DNA from 4 places in the Rhizobium sp. AN80A genome. Region 4 is predicted to be linked to each of the others. Evidence: predicted binding sites of a transcription regulator. Region 4 holds the regulator's gene; each other region holds the start of a gene.

Region 1 (4,212 bases), 1.5 Mb from region 4:
CGGGCGCGGTCTCGCGCACGAGCTGCAGGGCGTCGCGCATCTTGGTGGCGCTCTCGGATTCACGCGAGCCGAAGTTCGAATGCGAGACCAGGGCGGCGCGCGGCGTGATGCCGAAGCGCTTGATTTCCTCGGCGGCGAGCACGGCGGATTCCGCCACTTCCTCGGCCGTCGGGTTGAACGTGACATAGGTGTCGGTGAAGAAGGTGGCGCCACGCTGCGAGATCAGCAGGCTGAGCGCCGAGAAATCGCGGACATTCGGGCGCTTGCCGACGATCAGGCGGACATCGCGCAGGTGCTTCTCATAGCGGCCTTCGAGACCGCAGATCAGCGCGTCCGCCTCGCCACGCTTCAGCGCCAGCGCGCCGATGACGGTCGTGTTGGTGCGAACGATGGTGCGGGCGGCTTCCGGGATGACGCCGCGGCGGCCGACCAGCGACAAATAGAGCTCGACATATTCGCGGAAGCGCGGATCGTCCTCGGGATTGATAACGTCGAAATCCGCCAGCGGACGGATGCGCAGGCCGTAGCGCTGCAGGCGTGTTTCGATGACCTGCGGACGGCCGATCAGGATCGGCTTGGCGATGCCTTCCTCGAGGAGGACCTGGGCGGCACGCAGCACGCGCTCGTCTTCGCCTTCGGAGAAGATGACGCGCTTCTTGTCGGCATTCTTAGCCGCCGCGAAAATCGGCTTCATGACGAAGCCGGAGCGGAAGACGAAGCGGTTCAGCTGGTCGAGATAGGCATCGAAATCGGCGATCGGGCGCAGTGCCACGCCACTGTCGGCCGCAGCCTTGGCGACGGCGGGGGCGATGCGCAGGATGAGCCGCGGATCGAAGGGCGAGGGGATCAGGTAGTTGGGGCCGAAGATCGGCGTTTCATCCGAATAGGCGCGGGCGGCGACATCGGACGGCTCCTCGCGCGCGAGTGCCGCGATGGCGCGCACGGCGGCCATCTTCATTTCCTCGTTGATCGTGACGGCGCCGCAATCGAGCGCGCCGCGGAAGATGTAGGGGAAGCAGAGGACGTTGTTGACCTGGTTGGGGAAGTCCGAGCGGCCGGTGCAGATCATCGCGTCGGGGCGGGCGGCGCGGGCGAGATCGGGCATGATTTCGGGGTTCGGGTTGGCGAGCGCCATGATGAGCGGCTTATCCGCCATCTGCGCCAGGAGCTCGGGCTTCAGGACGCCGGCGGCGGACAGGCCGAGGAAGACGTCGGCGCCGCCGATGTTTTCGGCGAGCGTACGCGTGTCGCTCTTCTGCGCATAGACGCTCTTCCATTCGTCCATGAGCTCGACGCGGCCTTCGTAGACGAGGCCTTCGAGGTCGTGAACCCAGATGTTTTCGCGCTTGGCGCCGAGGGTGACCAGCAGATTGAGGCAGGCAAGGGCCGCGGCACCGGCGCCAGAGGCGACGATCTTCACCTCCTCGATCTTCTTGCCGGCGAGCTCCAGGCCATTCAGGATCGCGGCGGCGACGATGATGGCGGTGCCATGCTGGTCGTCATGGAAAACCGGGATCTTCATCTTCTCGCGCAGCTGGCGCTCGATCTCGAAACATTCCGGCGCCTTGATGTCCTCGAGATTGATGCCGCCGAAGGTGGGCTCCAGCGAGGCGACGGTCGAGACCATATGGTCGACGGTCGATGCGTCGACCTCGATGTCGAAGACGTCGATGTTGGCGAACTTCTTGAAGAGGACGGCCTTGCCTTCCATGACCGGCTTGGAGGCCAGCGGGCCGATATTGCCGAGGCCGAGAACGGCGGTGCCGTTGGAGATCACGGCAACCAGGTTGGCGCGCGACGTATAGTCGGCGGCCGTTTCCGGATTGTCGCGGATGGCAAGACAGGGGGCGGCGACGCCCGGCGAATAGGCGAGCGCCAGATCGCGCTGGTTGCCGAGCGGCTTGATGGCCTGGATCTCGATCTTGCCGGGACGGGGATAACGGTGGAAGAACAACGCCTGTTCATCGAGGCTGCCGCCTGCCGCCTTGTTGTCCGTCTTCGGTTTGTCGCTGTGATCCATCGTAATGCTCCGGGCTGCCGCACATGCTTTCATTGGAGCGCTTTCAATACATCAATCGAAAGGCGGTAACAGCGGGAATTTCGGTTCCTGTTCTCAAAAATTGCGCAAATGTCGAACCGCGCCCGCGTGATGCCGCCGATTGGTCAGCAAGGGCCGCCGATCACGTTCGTGTCATCATCCTGAAACACGAGTCTGGTTTTCAGGGGCACAGATGAAGCATGGGGCACGGGCAGGATGCTTGTGAAGGACAATATGGATACCCGCCACTTCCGTACGCTCTTTATTTCCGACGTGCATCTCGGCTCGAAAGCCGCGAAAGCCGACTTCCTGATCGACTTTCTGAAGTACCATGAAGCCGACACGATCTTTCTCGTGGGAGACATCGTCGACGGCTGGCGCCTGAAGCGCAGCTGGTACTGGCCGCAGGAATGCAACGACGTGATCCAGAAGCTGCTGCGCAAGGCGCGCAAGGGGACGCGCATCATCTATATCCCCGGCAATCACGACGAATTCCTGCGCGACTTCCCCGGCATGCACTTCGGCGGCATCGAAGTGGCCGAGCGGATGATGCACGAAGCGGCCGACGGCAAGAAGTATCTGGTGCTGCACGGCGACGAATTCGACGTCGTCGTGCGCAATGCCCGCCTGCTCGCCTATCTCGGCGACTGGGCCTACGACATGGCGATCATGATCAATATCGGGCTCGCCGCTGTCCGCCGCAAGCTCGGCATGCCGTACTGGTCGTTCTCGGCCTGGGCGAAGCTGCAGGTCAAGCACGCGGTCAACTTCATCGGCGAGTTTCAGAAGGTCGTGGCCGAGGAAGCCCGCAAGAGCGGCGCCGACGGCGTGATCTGCGGCCACATCCACCATGCCGTCATGGAAGACATGGACGGCGTGCGCTACATCAACACCGGCGACTGGGTCGAGAGCTGCACGGCGATCGCCGAACACGAAGACGGCACCTTCGAACTCATCGAATGGCGCACCATGGGTGGCGCCCTAGCTCCGGCGCCGCTGGCGCTCGAAGATCATCGCAAGCGCGAGCCGGCGCAGCAGGCAGCTTAGCGCCCTGATATCTCGCTGTTGCGAAACGGAATTGTGCGGGTGCTGCCGTTGCCGTTTCGCGACAGCTTCGGCTTATTTTTGAAATCGGTTTGGGGCGACCTTTTCTCGCCTTGGTCGCGCTTACGGTGACATGTTAGGCAACGCAAAGGTTCCTTTCAGGTCACACCGATGATTCCCGCCACGAAAGCCTCCTTCACCGAGGCCGCGCCAGCCCATTTCCGGCTGCTGAGCGCTTTGTCCTACTGCGCGCCACTGCTCGTGAACGGTGTCGCGCTGCCGTTTTTCCCCATCTGGCTGGCGATGCACGATTTCAGCGATCGTGAAATCGGCATCATCCTGGCCGTGCCGATGGTGGTGCGCGTTCTCGTGGCGCCCGTCGTCGCGATGTATGCCGACAGGATGAAGGAACGCGCCGACGTGCTGGTGTTTTCCGGCGGCCTGTCGCTCCTGACGGCGATCGCGCTCTACTGGACCGACACCTTCTGGCCGGTGCTGATCGTCTACACGATCCAGGGCGCGACCTTTTCTCCCTATGTGCCCGTGGTCGAGATCGATCGTCATCTCGGGCGTGCGGCGCTGGGGTTTCGACTACGGCTCGATGCGGGTCTGGGGCTCGATCGCCTTCATCGCCTCGACGCTGGTCGGCGGCCGGCTGATCGGAAACTGGGGCGGGCAGATGGTTCTGCCCGTGATGATCTTCGGCTTCCTGATGACCATGGTGATGGCGGTCTACTGTCCGCGCATCGGGCCGACGCGGCGGCGCGGTACGCCTGTCGATCTGCAGCAGGCAACCGGCAGTTCGCTTCGGCAGCCGCATTTGCTGGTGCTGCTCATCGGCGTCGCCATCCAGCAATCGAGCCACGCGCTGCTTTATGTCTTCGCCACGATCTATTGGCGTGATCTCGGATTTTCCGGCACCGAGATCGCGGTGCTGTGGAGCGCGGGGGTCGCCGCCGAGGTCACCGTGTTCTTCCAGTCGAAGAGGATCTGCTGCTATTTCGACGCCTGGACGCTGATCCGCGTCGGCGCCGCCATCTGTGTCTGCCGCTGGCTGCTGTTTCCGATGCAATGGGGCTTCGTCGGCTTCTTCCTGCTGCAGTGCCTGCACGCCTTCAGCTATGCCTTCG
Region 2 (4,212 bases), 2.2 Mb from region 4:
GCCGGCGAAGCCAGGACGACGCTCGACCACAAAGCCGGCGGCGCCGAGATTGCGGCGGACGAAGCCGGCGGCGGCGTAGGTCGCGAAGGTGCCGCCCGCGATCGTCTTTTCGCAAACCAGCGTCATCAGTTCCTGTGACCACATATCGGCGTTTCTCGACGGCGCGAAGCCATCCAGATACCAGGCATCGAAACCCGCCTCGGCGGCCGTCACGCCATCGAGCGCCCGGCCGCAGACGACGCTGAGCGTGGTCTGCTCGTCGAGTGTCAACGAGACGGTTCCCTCCGGTACATCCGGCCAGGCCGAGACCAGTGCGATACGCTCGGCGCCGATCTCCGGCCAGTGCGACAGCGCGCGGTCGATCTCGTGTCGCTGCATCGGGTAGAGCTCGAAGGACATGAAGTGCAGTTGCTGGCCTTCCGCGCGCCTCAGCTTCCAGTTCCGGAAGGTCTCGGCGAAGTTCAGGCCGGTGCCGAAGCCGAGCTCGCCGATCAGGAAGTCTCGCGCCCCTGCCCAGCGCTCGGGCAGGCCGTTTCCGGCCAGGAAGACATGGCCGCATTCGAGGCGGCCGTCGGTCTGGCAATAAAAATGGTCGCCAAAGGCCGGCGAATAGGGCATATCGCCGTCGCGCCATTCCAGCGGCCGGTTCGCCATCTCAGCCTGTGCCAAGTTAATCTGATCGGGATCGATGTCTGTCATGTCAACAGCCGATAGTCCGGCCTTGCCCCCGGGTCAATCGTCCACCGATCTGTTGATCGTCGGCGGCGGCATCATGGGTCTCTGGGCGGCGGTTCACGCCGAGCGCATGGGGATCGACGCGGTGCTGATCGATGCTGGATCGTTCGGCGGCGGGGCGAGCGGCGGGTTGCTCGGCGCGCTGATGCCGCACATGCCGGATAAATGGAACCCGAAGAAGCAGTTTCAGTTCGATGCGCTGGTGGCGCTGGAGGCCGAGGTGGCGCGGCTGGAAGACGAGACCGGCCTCACGGCCGGCTATCGCCGCTCGGGTCGCCTGATCCCGCTGCCCAAGCCGCATCTGCGCGATATCGCGCTTGGGCATTCGGCCGATGCCGACAGCCACTGGCATGCAGGCGAGCGTCGCTTCCATTGGCATGTGATCGATACGCCTGATGTATCCGGCTGGCCGGACGCTTCTCAAATGGAGGGCGGCTTCGTGCATGACACGCTGGCCGGCCGGGTGGCGCCGCGATCGCTGACGGCTGTGCTTTCAGCTTTTCTCCGCGGTGCCAGACACGTCCGCATCATCGAGAATTCGGCCGTTCACAGTATCGATGCCGCGCGCGGGGTCGCCGAAACCGATGCCGGGGCGATCGCCTTCGGGCATTGCGTCATCGCGGCCGGCTACCAGTCGTTTTCGCTTCTGGCGCGCGACACGGCAGGGCTGACGCAGCCGCTCGGGCAGCCGGTGAAGGGGCAGTCGGCGCTTTTGAAGGCCGATATCGATCCCGAGCTGCCGACCATCTTTCGCGACGGGCTCTATGTCGTGGCGCACGAGGGCGGGCATGTCGCGATCGGCAGCACCAGCGAGAACCGTTTCGACGCAGCGTTTACGACAGACGGGCAGCTGGATGTGCTGGTCGAGAAGGCGCGGGCGCTGGTGCCCTTGCTGCGCGACGCGCCCGTTGTCGAGCGCTGGGCGGGGCTGCGCCCCAAGGCGATCGACCGCGATCCGATGATCGGCCCGCATCCCGCGCATGAGAGAGTGCTGGCGCTGACCGGGGGCTTCAAGGTCAGCTTCGGCCTCGCGCACCGGCTGGCCGAAGCTGTGGTGCACATGGCCGCTGGCAACGTGGTTCCGTTCCCGGTGCCCGAGAGTTTTCACCTGATCAATCATATTCACGTCGCTTCACGCTAAAGTGCCTCGCGCTCGCTTGAATTTTCTCGTTTCGCTTACGCTTTTCCGTTTTTCGCCGTCTTTATCCTGAAATCGGCGGCCACTTTCGCGAGATATTTCGAAATTCACGTTAAACGTGAATTAGCACTCGCTGTGTTTCGTCAATCTGTCATGCAAATCGCCTATCTGCTTGCAAAACGGCGGCGCGCTTACGAGTCGCGCCTGGTGCCGACGGAGATAATTGCATGCGATACGCCATCTGCTTCACGCCCGCCGCGAATGACCCGCTGTCGCATGCGGCTGCCAATTGGCTAGGCCGAAACGTGTTTTCCGGCGAGATGGTGGAGCCGACGGCCATCCCCGGGCTCAGCCTTCACGAGGTCGCCTTTCACACGGCTGTGCCGCGGCGCTACGGCTTTCATGGCGCGCTGAAGGCACCCTTCCGGCTTGCGGCGGACCAGTCGGAGCCGCAACTATTGCGGGAATTGATGCGTTTCTGTGGCACACTCACGCCGTTTTCGGTTTCGCGGCTCGAGGTCGCGCGCACCGGCAGCATCTTCAGCCTGGTGCCGTCGCTGCCCTGCGACAACGTGCAGTATCTGGCCTCCTCCATCGTGGCGCAGTTCGACCAGTTCCGGGCGCCGCTCAGCGATGCCGATATCGAGCGCAGCGATCCGGATGGGCTTTCGGCGGCGCAGTTCGCCAATCTGCATCGCTGGGGATCCCCCTATGTGATGGACGAGTTCCGCTTCCACATGCCGCTCACCGGTCCGGTCAGCCTGATCGACATGCCGCGCATCGAGCGCTCGCTGCGCAGCGTCTTCGAGCCGGTGCTGGTCGATCCGGTGAAGATTTCGAACGTGGCACTGATGGTCGAGGAGGGCAATGGCGGGCCGTTCAGGGTGCATTCGCTGCATCCGATGGGCAAGGTCAGCGCACGGCGCGAGCGGGTTCCCGTTCCGGCCTAAGCGTTTGTGCGATAAGCGCAAAACGCCGCTGCGCAGTTTCCGTCTCGACATTCGCCCTTGAGGTGTTACCGTTCGCCGACTTTCTGGAAGGTGATTTCATGGTATCCGAGACCTACCCGCGCAATCTCGTCGGCTATGGCCGCAATCCACCCGACCCGAAATGGCCCGGCGGCGCCAATATCGCCGTGCAGTTCGTCATCAACTACGAAGAGGGCGGCGAGAGCTGCGTCCTCGATGGCGACGCGGCGTCCGAAAACCTGCTGTCGGAGATCGTCGGCGCGGCGGCATGGCCCGGCCAGCGCAATCTCAACATGGAATCCATCTACGAATACGGCTCGCGGGCCGGTTTCTGGCGGCTGTGGCGGCTGTTCACCGAGCTCAAGGTGCAGGCGACGGTCTATGGCGTGACGCTCGCCATGGCGCGCAATCCCGAGGCGGTGGCGGCGATGAAGGAAGCCGGCTGGGAAATCGCCAGCCACGGCTACCGCTGGTTGGAATACAAGGATTTCCAGGAGGACCTGGAGCGCAAGCATATTCTGGAAGCCGTGCGGCTGCACACCGAACTAACAGGCGAGCGGCCCTACGGCATGTACCAGGGCAAGCCATCCGACAACACGCTGAGGCTGGTGCAGGAGGAGGGCGGCTTCCTCTACTCGTCGGACAGCTATGCCGACGATCTGCCTTTCTGGGTGAAGGGCATGGACGACAAGCCGTTCCTGATCATTCCGTATACGCTTGAGACCAACGACATGCGCTTCGCCACGCCGCAGGGCTTCAATTCGGGCGACCAGTTCTTCACCTATCTCAAGGATGCCTTCGACACGCTCTATGAAGAGGGCAAGGCGGGCAGCCCGAAGATGATGTCGATCGGCCTGCATTGCCGTCTCGTCGGCCGTCCGGGCCGCGCGGCGGCGCTGAAACGCTTCATGCAATATGTGCTGGAGCACGAGAAGGTGTGGATCCCGCGCCGTATCGAGATCGCCGAGCATTGGCATAAGCACCACAAGCCGGAGACCATCCGATGATCGCACGCGACGAGTTCATTTCCCGCTTCGGCGGCGTGTTCGAGCACTCGCCCTTTATCGCCGAGCGGGCCTTCGACGACGGTTTCGTCGGCGAGACGCTCGATGTCGACCGGGTGCACACCGCGCTGGTGGCCATCTTCCGCGCCGCGAGCCCGGAGGAGCGTCTCGGCGTTCTGCGCGCCCACCCCGACCTCGCCGGCCGCCTGGCGATCGCCGGCGAGCTGACCGAGGACAGCAAAAAGGAACAGGCCGGCGCCGGCCTCGATCGGCTGAGCCCTGAGGAGCACCAGCGCTTCACCGAACTCAACCGCGCCTATGTTGAAAAATTCGGCTTTCCCTTCATCATCGCGGTGAAGGGTCTCGA
Region 3 (4,212 bases), 520 kb from region 4:
GGCATCCGGATCGAGCGCTGCTCGGATACCGCCGCAACGGCCATGGCCCATGACGACGATATTGGCGACCTTCAAGGCCAGCACCGCGAACTCGAGCGCCGCCGAGGTCGCATGGAAATTGCTGTCCGGCTCGTACGGCGGCACCATGTTGGCGACGTTGCGCACGACGAACAGCTCGCCGGGACCGGAATCGAAGATCAGCTCCGGCGCCGCGCGTGAATCCGAACAGGCGATGACCAGCGTGCTCGGGCTCTGCCCGTGTTCCGCCAGCGTCTTGTACCGATCGCGGGCATCGGCATAGCGCCCGCTCATGAAGTTGCGATAGCCGTCGAGAAGTGTGTCTGGAAAACGCTGCATGATCTTCGATTACAGCGTGAGCGATGCAAGATCAATATCGCAGCGCCAAATGCGTTAACGGCGCAACTGCTAGCGCTTTCGCCGCTGCGCAGGGTGCATCAGGTGCCGCATCTGCACCATCGCCATCGGCGTCGACAGGCTGGAGGCGTCGTTTGCGAGCGTCAGCTCGTCGCTACCGCGCTTCACCGCCCGAGCCAGCACCTCGTAAACGCTGGCCGTCGCCAGCTGCAGCGCCTTTTCGTCTTCCATGCCAGACTGAAGCCGCGACAGGAAAAGCGCGGCGAGAAGATCGCCCAGGCCGTTTGGCGGATTGTCGATCAACCGGTGTTCGGCAAGCAGCGCGTGGCGGCCGGAAAGATAGAGGTTCCCCGTTCCACCTGCCATCATCGGCACTGCCGAGGTCACCAGCATGCGCGCGGGACCAAGGGCGAGCGCCGCCTCCATGATCTCGCTGTTGCTCTCCAGCGGCGCGCCGGACAACCAGGCGAGCTCATAGCGATTGGGGGTCGCCAGCGATGCCAGCGGGATAAGATGGTCGCGGATCGCCTCGGCGGTCGCCTCGGGAACGTAGAGGCCGCCCAAGTCGCCCATGACGGGGTCGCAAACGTAAAACAGATCGGGATTGCGCTCCCTGAGCGCCGCGATCAGCCGGGCGACGGAGCGCGCCTGCGCGGCATTGCCAAAATAGCCCGACAGCACGGCCTTGACCTCGCCGATCCACGGCGCCCGAATGAGATCGTCGATAGCCGCATCGAAATCCGCCTCGGCGAATGTGAGCCGCGTCGAACGACCATGACCCGGATGCCAGGGCAGAACGATGGTCGGAAGCGCCCACACCTGATGGCCGAGCGTCTCGAGCGCGAAGACCGCCGCCCGATTGCCGACCGACCCACGAACGACATGGCTCGATATGACGATGACGGTGCCTGCTGCATCCTGCGACATGTTTTTCCGATCCGGGTTCCGATCCTCAGTTGATCGTCTTTTTGCCGCGCGACTGTCAACAACTCTTCATTCGGGCGTGATCAAAGTTCTGTCGAGAAAAACCACATCCGGATCATTTTTTTGCAAAATTGACGACGTGCCGGCTAAATTCGCACGAAAACTGCCATCGACGTCCCCAATTTAGCAATTTTTCTGTCAAACCTTCTGCTAACCTGCGCGCAATCGAGAAAATGAGGGAACACAGTCAATGGCTGCTCGAAACAATCCGAAACGGGAAAAGCAGATAGAGAGCGCGAACAAGATCGCGACCGCGATGGGCGAGAACTATCTCGCGCCGGATGTTCTCTTCGGACGCGCCAGCGGCGACGACCTCGAATCCTACACGCCCGAGATGCTGGCAATCTCCGCCGTTCATTGCGCGGCCGAACTTGCCGCCTGGACCGGCAATGCCCCGCGCGTCACCGTGACCTCGCTTGACAATGTCGAGCCCGATGGCGTGGCGGTATCGGTCCTGTCGGTGACCGATCGAAACATGCCGTTCCTCTATGAATCGGTCATGGGCGAGGTGACGAGCAGTTACCGCGATCTCTATATGGCGGTGCATCCCATTCTCGTCATGGCGGAAGGTCACCCGCCGGAGCTCTATTCGCCGGATATGCCGGGCGAGGCGGCCAACCGCGTCAGCCACATCCAGCTTCACCTCGCACCACTCACACCGGCACAGTCGGCCGATCTGATAGAGCGCATAGAAATCGTTTTGGAACAGGTGCGACTGGCGGTTTCCGACTGGAAGCCGATGCTGGACAAGCTCGGCACCGCCATCGACGAACTGTCGTCGCGCAATGTCGGCCGCCGCAAGGCGGATCGCGACGAGGCGGTCGCTTTCCTCACCTGGCTGCGCGATGCCAATTTCACGCTTCTCGGAATGCGCGAATATGTCTATTCCGGCAAGGGATCGAATGCGAAGGTCGAGCGTGACAAGGGCACGGGGCTGGGCATCCTCTCCAATCCCGATGTGCTGGTGCTTCGAACCGGCCGCGACGCTGTAACCACGACGCCCGAGATCCTCGCCTTCCTCGACGGCCCGGAATTCCTGATCGTCACCAAGGCGAACGTCAAATCCGTCGTTCATCGCCGCGCCTATATGGACTATGTCGGCGTGAAGCGTTTCGACGAGAATGGCAATGTTACCGGCGAACTGCGCATCGTCGGCCTGTTCACCTCCACGGCTTACACCTCGCTCGCAACCGATATCCCGCTGCTGCGCTCCAAGGTCGAAAAGGTGAAGGAACATTTCGGCTTCGATCCGATGAGCCATTCGGGCCGCATGCTCGACAACACCCTTGAATCCTACCCCCGCGATGATCTCTTCCAGATCGACACCGCGCTGCTCTCCACCTTCGCCGAACAGATCAACGACCTTACCGACAGGCCGCGCGTACGCGTGCTGCCGCGCATCGATCACTTCGATCGTTTCGTTTCCGTCATCGTCTACGTTCCGCGTGAGGAATATGATTCGATCGTGCGGGAGAAAATAGGGACCTATCTGAAGACCATCTATGACGGTCGTGTCTCGGCTTATTACCCGGCTTTCCCCGAAGGCGGCGTCGCCCGCGTTCATTTCATCATCGGCCGCTCTGGCGGAAAGACCCCGCGTATCCACCAGGCGAAACTGGAAGAAGCAATTCGCGCCATCACGGCCCGCTGGGACGACCGCTTCGAAATGCTCGCCGGTCCGAAGGCGCCGAGGATAACGGTCAGCAACGCGTTCCAGGATCTGTTCCCGCCAGAGGAAACATTCGCCGACTTCGCCGACATCGTCGGCTGCGCGACGGGCGAACAGACCCGCATCGAATTCTACACGCGCATCAAGGACGGCACGTCGCTCCTGTGCCTGAAGATCTTTCACGCCGACGGCCAGCTCGCGCTCTCCCGCCGCGTGCCGCTTCTCGAAAATCTCGGCTTCAGCGTCATCAGCGAGGGTACGTTCGACATCGGCGTGACGCTGGCCGACGGCAGCGAAAAGCTGGTTGTCCTGCATGACATGGAACTCGAAGCCCAGAGCGGCGCGGAAATCGATCTGCAGCAGCATGGCGCAGCACTCGAAGAAGCATTCCTGTCGGCCTTCGCCGGCGTCATCGACAACGACAACTTCAACCGCCTGATCATCTCGGCCGGGCTTTCGGCGCGCGAGGCCAGCGTTCTCAGAGCCTATTCGCGCTATCTCAGACAGGCGGGGATCGCTTATTCGCAGGACTACATCGCAACGACTCTGGATAAATATCCGGCTATCTCGTCGCTCATCTTCCGCCTGTTCCACGACGGCCTGGATCCGAAGCTGACAGAGAAGAACAGGATCAAGAAGGCGACCGATCTTCACGCAAAAATCGAGACCGCTCTGTCGGACGTTCCGAGCCTCGATGACGACCGAATCCTGCGCCGATACGTCAACGTGGTCGACGCGACGCTGCGCACCAACTACTTCCAGCGCAATCCCGATGGTTCCGCCAAGGCGATGCTGGCCTTCAAGCTCGATCCACACCTGATCGACGGCCTGCCGGCGCCGAAGCCGTTCCGTGAGATGTTCGTCTACGGCGTCGAGGTCGAGGGCGTTCACCTGCGCTTCGGCAGGGTGGCGCGCGGCGGACTGCGCTGGTCGGATCGCGCCGAGGACTATCGCACCGAGGTGCTCGGCCTCGTGAAGGCGCAGCAGGTCAAGAACGCCGTGATCGTGCCCGTCGGCGCCAAGGGCGGCTTCTATCCGAAGAGGCTCCCGATCGGCGGCAATCGCGATGAAATCTTCAACGCGGGGCGGGAAGCCTACAAGACCTATATCCGCACGCTGCTTTCGATCACCGACAACATTTCCGGCACCGAGATCATCCCGCCCGAAAACACCGTGCGGCTCGA
Region 4 (4,212 bases):
GCGTTGCCGACGGCCATGGCGAGCGGGTTGCCGCCATAGGTCGACCCGTGCGTGCCAGCCTTCATGCCCGATGCGGCTTCCGCCGTCGCAAGGCAGGCGCCGAGCGGGAAACCGCCGCCGATGCCCTTGGCGACGGCCATGAGATCGGGCGTCACGCCGGACCATTCATGCGCGAAGAGCTTTCCGGTGCGGCCGACGCCGGTTTGAACCTCGTCGAGGATCAGAAGCAGGCCCTTTTCGTCGCAGAGCTGGCGCAGCGCCTTCATGAACTCGGTGGTCGCCGGGCGGATACCGCCCTCGCCCTGCACCGGCTCGATCAGGATGCCGGCCGTGGCATCGGTGATGGCGGCGCGAACGGCTTCGATATCGCCGAAGGGCACCTGGTCGAAACCGGGCGTCTTGGGGCCGAAGCCCTCGAGATACTTCTCCTGGCCGCCGGCGGCGATGGTCGCCAGCGTGCGGCCGTGGAAGGCGCCCTCGAAGGTGATGATGTGGAAACGCTCGGGATGGCCCTTCGAATACTGGTAGCGGCGCGCGGTCTTGATCGCGCATTCCAGTGCCTCGGCGCCCGAATTGGTGAAGAACACCTTATCCGCGAAGGTTGCATCCGTCAGCCGCTTGGCGAAACGCTCCTGGCCCGCGATCTCGTAAATGTTGGACAGATGCCAGACCTTGTCGGCCTGCTCCTTCAGCGCGCCGACGACGTGCGGGTGGCTATGGCCGACGGAGGTCACGGCAACGCCCGCGCCGAAATCGAGATATCGCTCGCCGGTTTCGGTGATCAGCCACACGCCCTCTCCTCGCTCGAACCGCAGCGGGGCACGAGAGTAGGTATCATAAAGCGGCGCGGCTTCAGCCATGGCGCGATCTCCTGTCATTCGCTCAACACTGGCCCGGACTCCGGCTAAAAGCGGGTGCCCGGAAATGAAAAATGCCGCCTTTCGGCGGCGAGGGGCACTATTGTCTTTTCGCAGTGCGATGTCAACAAAACTGAGCTTTTGCCGCATGCGTCAAGCAAGCATCGGGGCGCCGGCGAGCTATCAACAGCTAATGTTGCAGAAATGACTCTACCATCCAGCAAGTTGGGGAAAACCGAGAAATCGATTCGCCGCGATTCAACCGACTCTTGTCACGGAGTCGCCCTCACTCTAGGTTAAAACTCAATTACTAGACTGCATGCGGCGGAACTAGTCACCAAAATCGAGCAAGCGTTTCTTGGTCCGGACACGTCCGTGCCATGGGTGAAGGATTCTGCCTACACCAACGCTAATAAGGCGGAGACAGGGCATGAACTGGACAGACGAGCGCGTTGAAAGACTGAAGAAGCTTTGGGCCGAGGGCCTGAGCGCCAGCCAGATTGCGGCACAACTTGGCGGTGTAAGCCGCAACGCCGTCATCGGCAAGGTCCACCGCCTGAACCTTCCGGGCCGCGCCAAGGCCGGCGGCGCAACGACGGCGACGAGAGCGCCGAAGCGCCCGGCGGCATCCACGCCACGCCCCGCCAGCAACTTCAATTCCGCGCGCATCTCGCCCGCCCGTGCCGTCGCCCGCCCACAGGGTTCGGCGATGCTCAAGGAAGAGATGGACATCGATGCGATCGAGGAAGTTCGCTTCCGTCCGTCCGCCAACGTGGTCGTTCCGATTTCACGCCGCCTCGGTCTCACGGAACTGACCGAGCGCACGTGCAAGTGGCCGGTCGGCGATCCGCTGACCGATGATTTCCACTTCTGCGGCTGCGAGTCCCCGGATACGTCGCCCTACTGCACCTATCACCAGCGCATGGCCTACCAGCCGGTCAACGAGCGCCGCAAGGCAGCCAACCGGGTCGCATGACCCGGAAAGCCGGATAAGGAACACAAGAAAACGGGCCCTCGCGGGGCCCGTTTTTCGTTGGATCGTGAGAACTGGAAGCGCTTACGCTTCCATGGAATAGCCGGCGCCGCGAACGGTGCGGATGACATCCTGCATGTTCGAGAAGTTGAGCGCCTTGCGCAGGCGGCCGACATGCACGTCGACGGTGCGTTCGTCGACATAGATGTCGTGGCCCCAGACGCCATCGAGCAGCTGCGAGCGCGAGAAGACGCGGCCCGGCGACGACATCAGGAATTCCAGCAGGCGGAATTCGGTCGGTCCGAGGCGGACTTCGCGGCTCTTGCGGTGGACGCGGTGGGTTTCGCGATCGAGTTCGATATCGCCGCACTTCAGCAGCGAGGACAGAACTTCCGGCTTGGCGCGACGCAGCATCGCCTTGACGCGGGCAACGAGCTCAGGTGTCGAGAACGGCTTGACGACGTAGTCGTCGGCGCCGGTCGAAAGGCCGCGAACACGTTCGCTTTCCTCGCCACGGGCGGTCAGCATGATGATCGGCAGGCGCTCCGTCTCCGGGCGCATCCGCAAGCGACGGCACAGTTCGATGCCGGATACGCCAGGCAGCATCCAGTCGAGGATCAAAAGGTCGGGCGTGCGCTCCTGCAGCCGGATCTCGGCCTCGTCACCGCGAAGGATGGTATCGACTTCAAAGCCTTCGGCCTCAAGGTTATAGCGAAGAAGCACGCTCAGTGCTTCTTCGTCTTCAACGACTGCTACTCTTGGGATCATTCGTCTCGGTCTCCTGGTGGCGCGGGTCCGTCACGCTTATTCCGTGACCGCGCCGACGGTGTTAGCCGTATCGTCCTTCGGACGCTCGCCTTCCGGCTGGGCGCCGGTTGCCATGTAGTAGATGGTTTCAGCGATGTTGGTGGCGTGGTCGCCGATACGCTCGATGTTCTTGGCGCAGAACAGGAGATGCGTGCAGCTGGTGATGTTGCGCGGATCTTCCATCATGTAGGTCAGCATCTCGCGGAACAGCGAGGTGTACATCGCGTCGATTTCCTCGTCGCGCTCGCGGATCGACTTCGCCTTGTCGGCGACGCGGCTGGTGTAGACGTCAAGCACTTCCTTGAGCTGGACGAGCGCCAGTTCGGCGAGGTGCTCGAGGCCGCGGGCGAGCTTGCGCGGAACGCCGGTGCTCTGGACCGCGATGACACGCTTGGCGGTGTTCTTGCCGAGGTCGCCGACGCGCTCGAGGTCGGCGGCGATGCGGATCGAACCCATGATCTCGCGAAGGTCGGCGGCCATCGGCTGACGGCGGGCGATCGTGATGATGGCCTTTTCGCCGACTTCACGTTCGGCGTTGTCCAGGATCACGTCGTCGGAAATGACCTTCTGGGCGAGCGAGATGTCACCGTTGACCAGCGCCCGGACAGCGTCCGAGACCATCTGCTCGGCAAGGCCGCCCATCTCCGAAATACGGCGGGTCAGGAACTTGAGATCATCGTCATAAGCGGAATAGATATGTGTCGATGCCATGGGGCTTATCCTTGAATGTCCTGAGGTTTACCGGTTTCGGAGATCAGCCGAAGCGGCCCATGATGTAATCCTGGGTGCGCGGATCGTCCGGGTTGGTGAACATCTTGTCGGTGTCGTTCTCCTCGACAAGGTTACCGAGGTGGAACATGGCGGTGCGCTGCGAGACGCGGGCCGCCTGCTGCATGGAGTGCGTGACGATGACGATCGTGTAGGCTTCACGCAGCTCGTGGATGAGTTCCTCGACCTTGGCGGTCGCGATCGGGTCGAGCGCCGAGCAGGGCTCGTCCATGAGGATGACTTCGGGGCTGACGGCGATCGCGCGGGCGATGCACAGACGCTGCTGCTGACCGCCCGAGAGGCCGGTGCCGCCTTCATGCACGCGGTCCTTGACTTCGTTCCACAGGCCGGCGCGCTGCAGGCTCTGCTCGACGATGACGTCCATGTCGGCCTTCGTCTTGGCGAGACCATGGATGCGCGGGCCGTAGGCGACGTTCTCGTAGATCGACTTCGGGAAGGGGTTCGGCTTCTGGAACACCATGCCGACGCGGGCGCGCAGTTCGACGACGTCGATATCCGGATCGTAGATATCATCGCCATCGAGCGTGATCTTGCCGGTGACGCGGCAGTTGTCGATCGTGTCGTTCATGCGGTTCAGGCTGCGCAGGAAAGTGGACTTGCCGCAGCCCGACGGACCGATGAGAGCCGTCACGGTGTTTTCGCGGATGTTCAGCTTCACGTCGAAAAGCGCGCGCTTGTCGCCGTAGTAAACCGAGACGTCTTGGCCGATCATTTTATACGGAATGGTATTCATCTTCTGGTCTAGCGCCTTCTCAACTGCTGCTTCCGTCAACATGTTCATGATGT

What was found. Region 4 encodes PhoB, which activates phosphate uptake and scavenging genes when phosphate is short. Its sites were predicted from a motif close to TGTCATNNANCTGTCAT; they were not measured.
Region 1: the regulator PhoB is predicted to act here: its motif matches at 2,190-2,206, upstream of P3R82_RS16120 (UDP-2,3-diacylglucosamine diphosphatase).
Region 2: the regulator PhoB is predicted to act here: its motif matches at 2,012-2,028, upstream of P3R82_RS12640 (DUF1045 domain-containing protein).
Region 3: the regulator PhoB is predicted to act here: its motif matches at 1,356-1,372, upstream of P3R82_RS25975 (NAD-glutamate dehydrogenase).

Annotation. Positions count from the first base shown of each region.
Region 1 is NZ_JASJPX010000003.1:934,009-938,220, forward strand. It holds gene P3R82_RS16115 (NADP-dependent malic enzyme) at 1-2,020, opposite strand, end outside; gene P3R82_RS16120 (UDP-2,3-diacylglucosamine diphosphatase) at 2,273-3,085, shown strand; partial or broken gene P3R82_RS16125 (MFS transporter) at 3,254-4,212, shown strand, end outside.
Region 2 is NZ_JASJPX010000003.1:221,138-225,349, forward strand. It holds gene mnmD (tRNA (5-methylaminomethyl-2-thiouridine)(34)-methyltransferase MnmD) at 1-699, opposite strand, end outside; gene P3R82_RS12635 (FAD-binding oxidoreductase) at 698-1,876, shown strand; gene P3R82_RS12640 (DUF1045 domain-containing protein) at 2,101-2,823, shown strand; gene puuE (allantoinase PuuE) at 2,922-3,848, shown strand; gene uraD (2-oxo-4-hydroxy-4-carboxy-5-ureidoimidazoline decarboxylase) at 3,845-4,212, shown strand, end outside.
Region 3 is NZ_JASJPX010000003.1:2,901,075-2,905,286, reverse strand. It holds gene P3R82_RS25985 (carbonic anhydrase) at 1-357, opposite strand, end outside; gene pdxY (pyridoxal kinase PdxY) at 427-1,302, opposite strand; gene P3R82_RS25975 (NAD-glutamate dehydrogenase) at 1,550-4,212, shown strand, end outside.
Region 4 is NZ_JASJPX010000003.1:2,384,444-2,388,655, forward strand. It holds gene P3R82_RS23440 (aspartate aminotransferase family protein) at 1-860, opposite strand, end outside; gene P3R82_RS23445 (GcrA family cell cycle regulator) at 1,288-1,833, shown strand; gene phoB (phosphate regulon transcriptional regulator PhoB) at 1,915-2,598, opposite strand; gene phoU (phosphate signaling complex protein PhoU) at 2,635-3,348, opposite strand; gene pstB (phosphate ABC transporter ATP-binding protein PstB) at 3,392-4,207, opposite strand.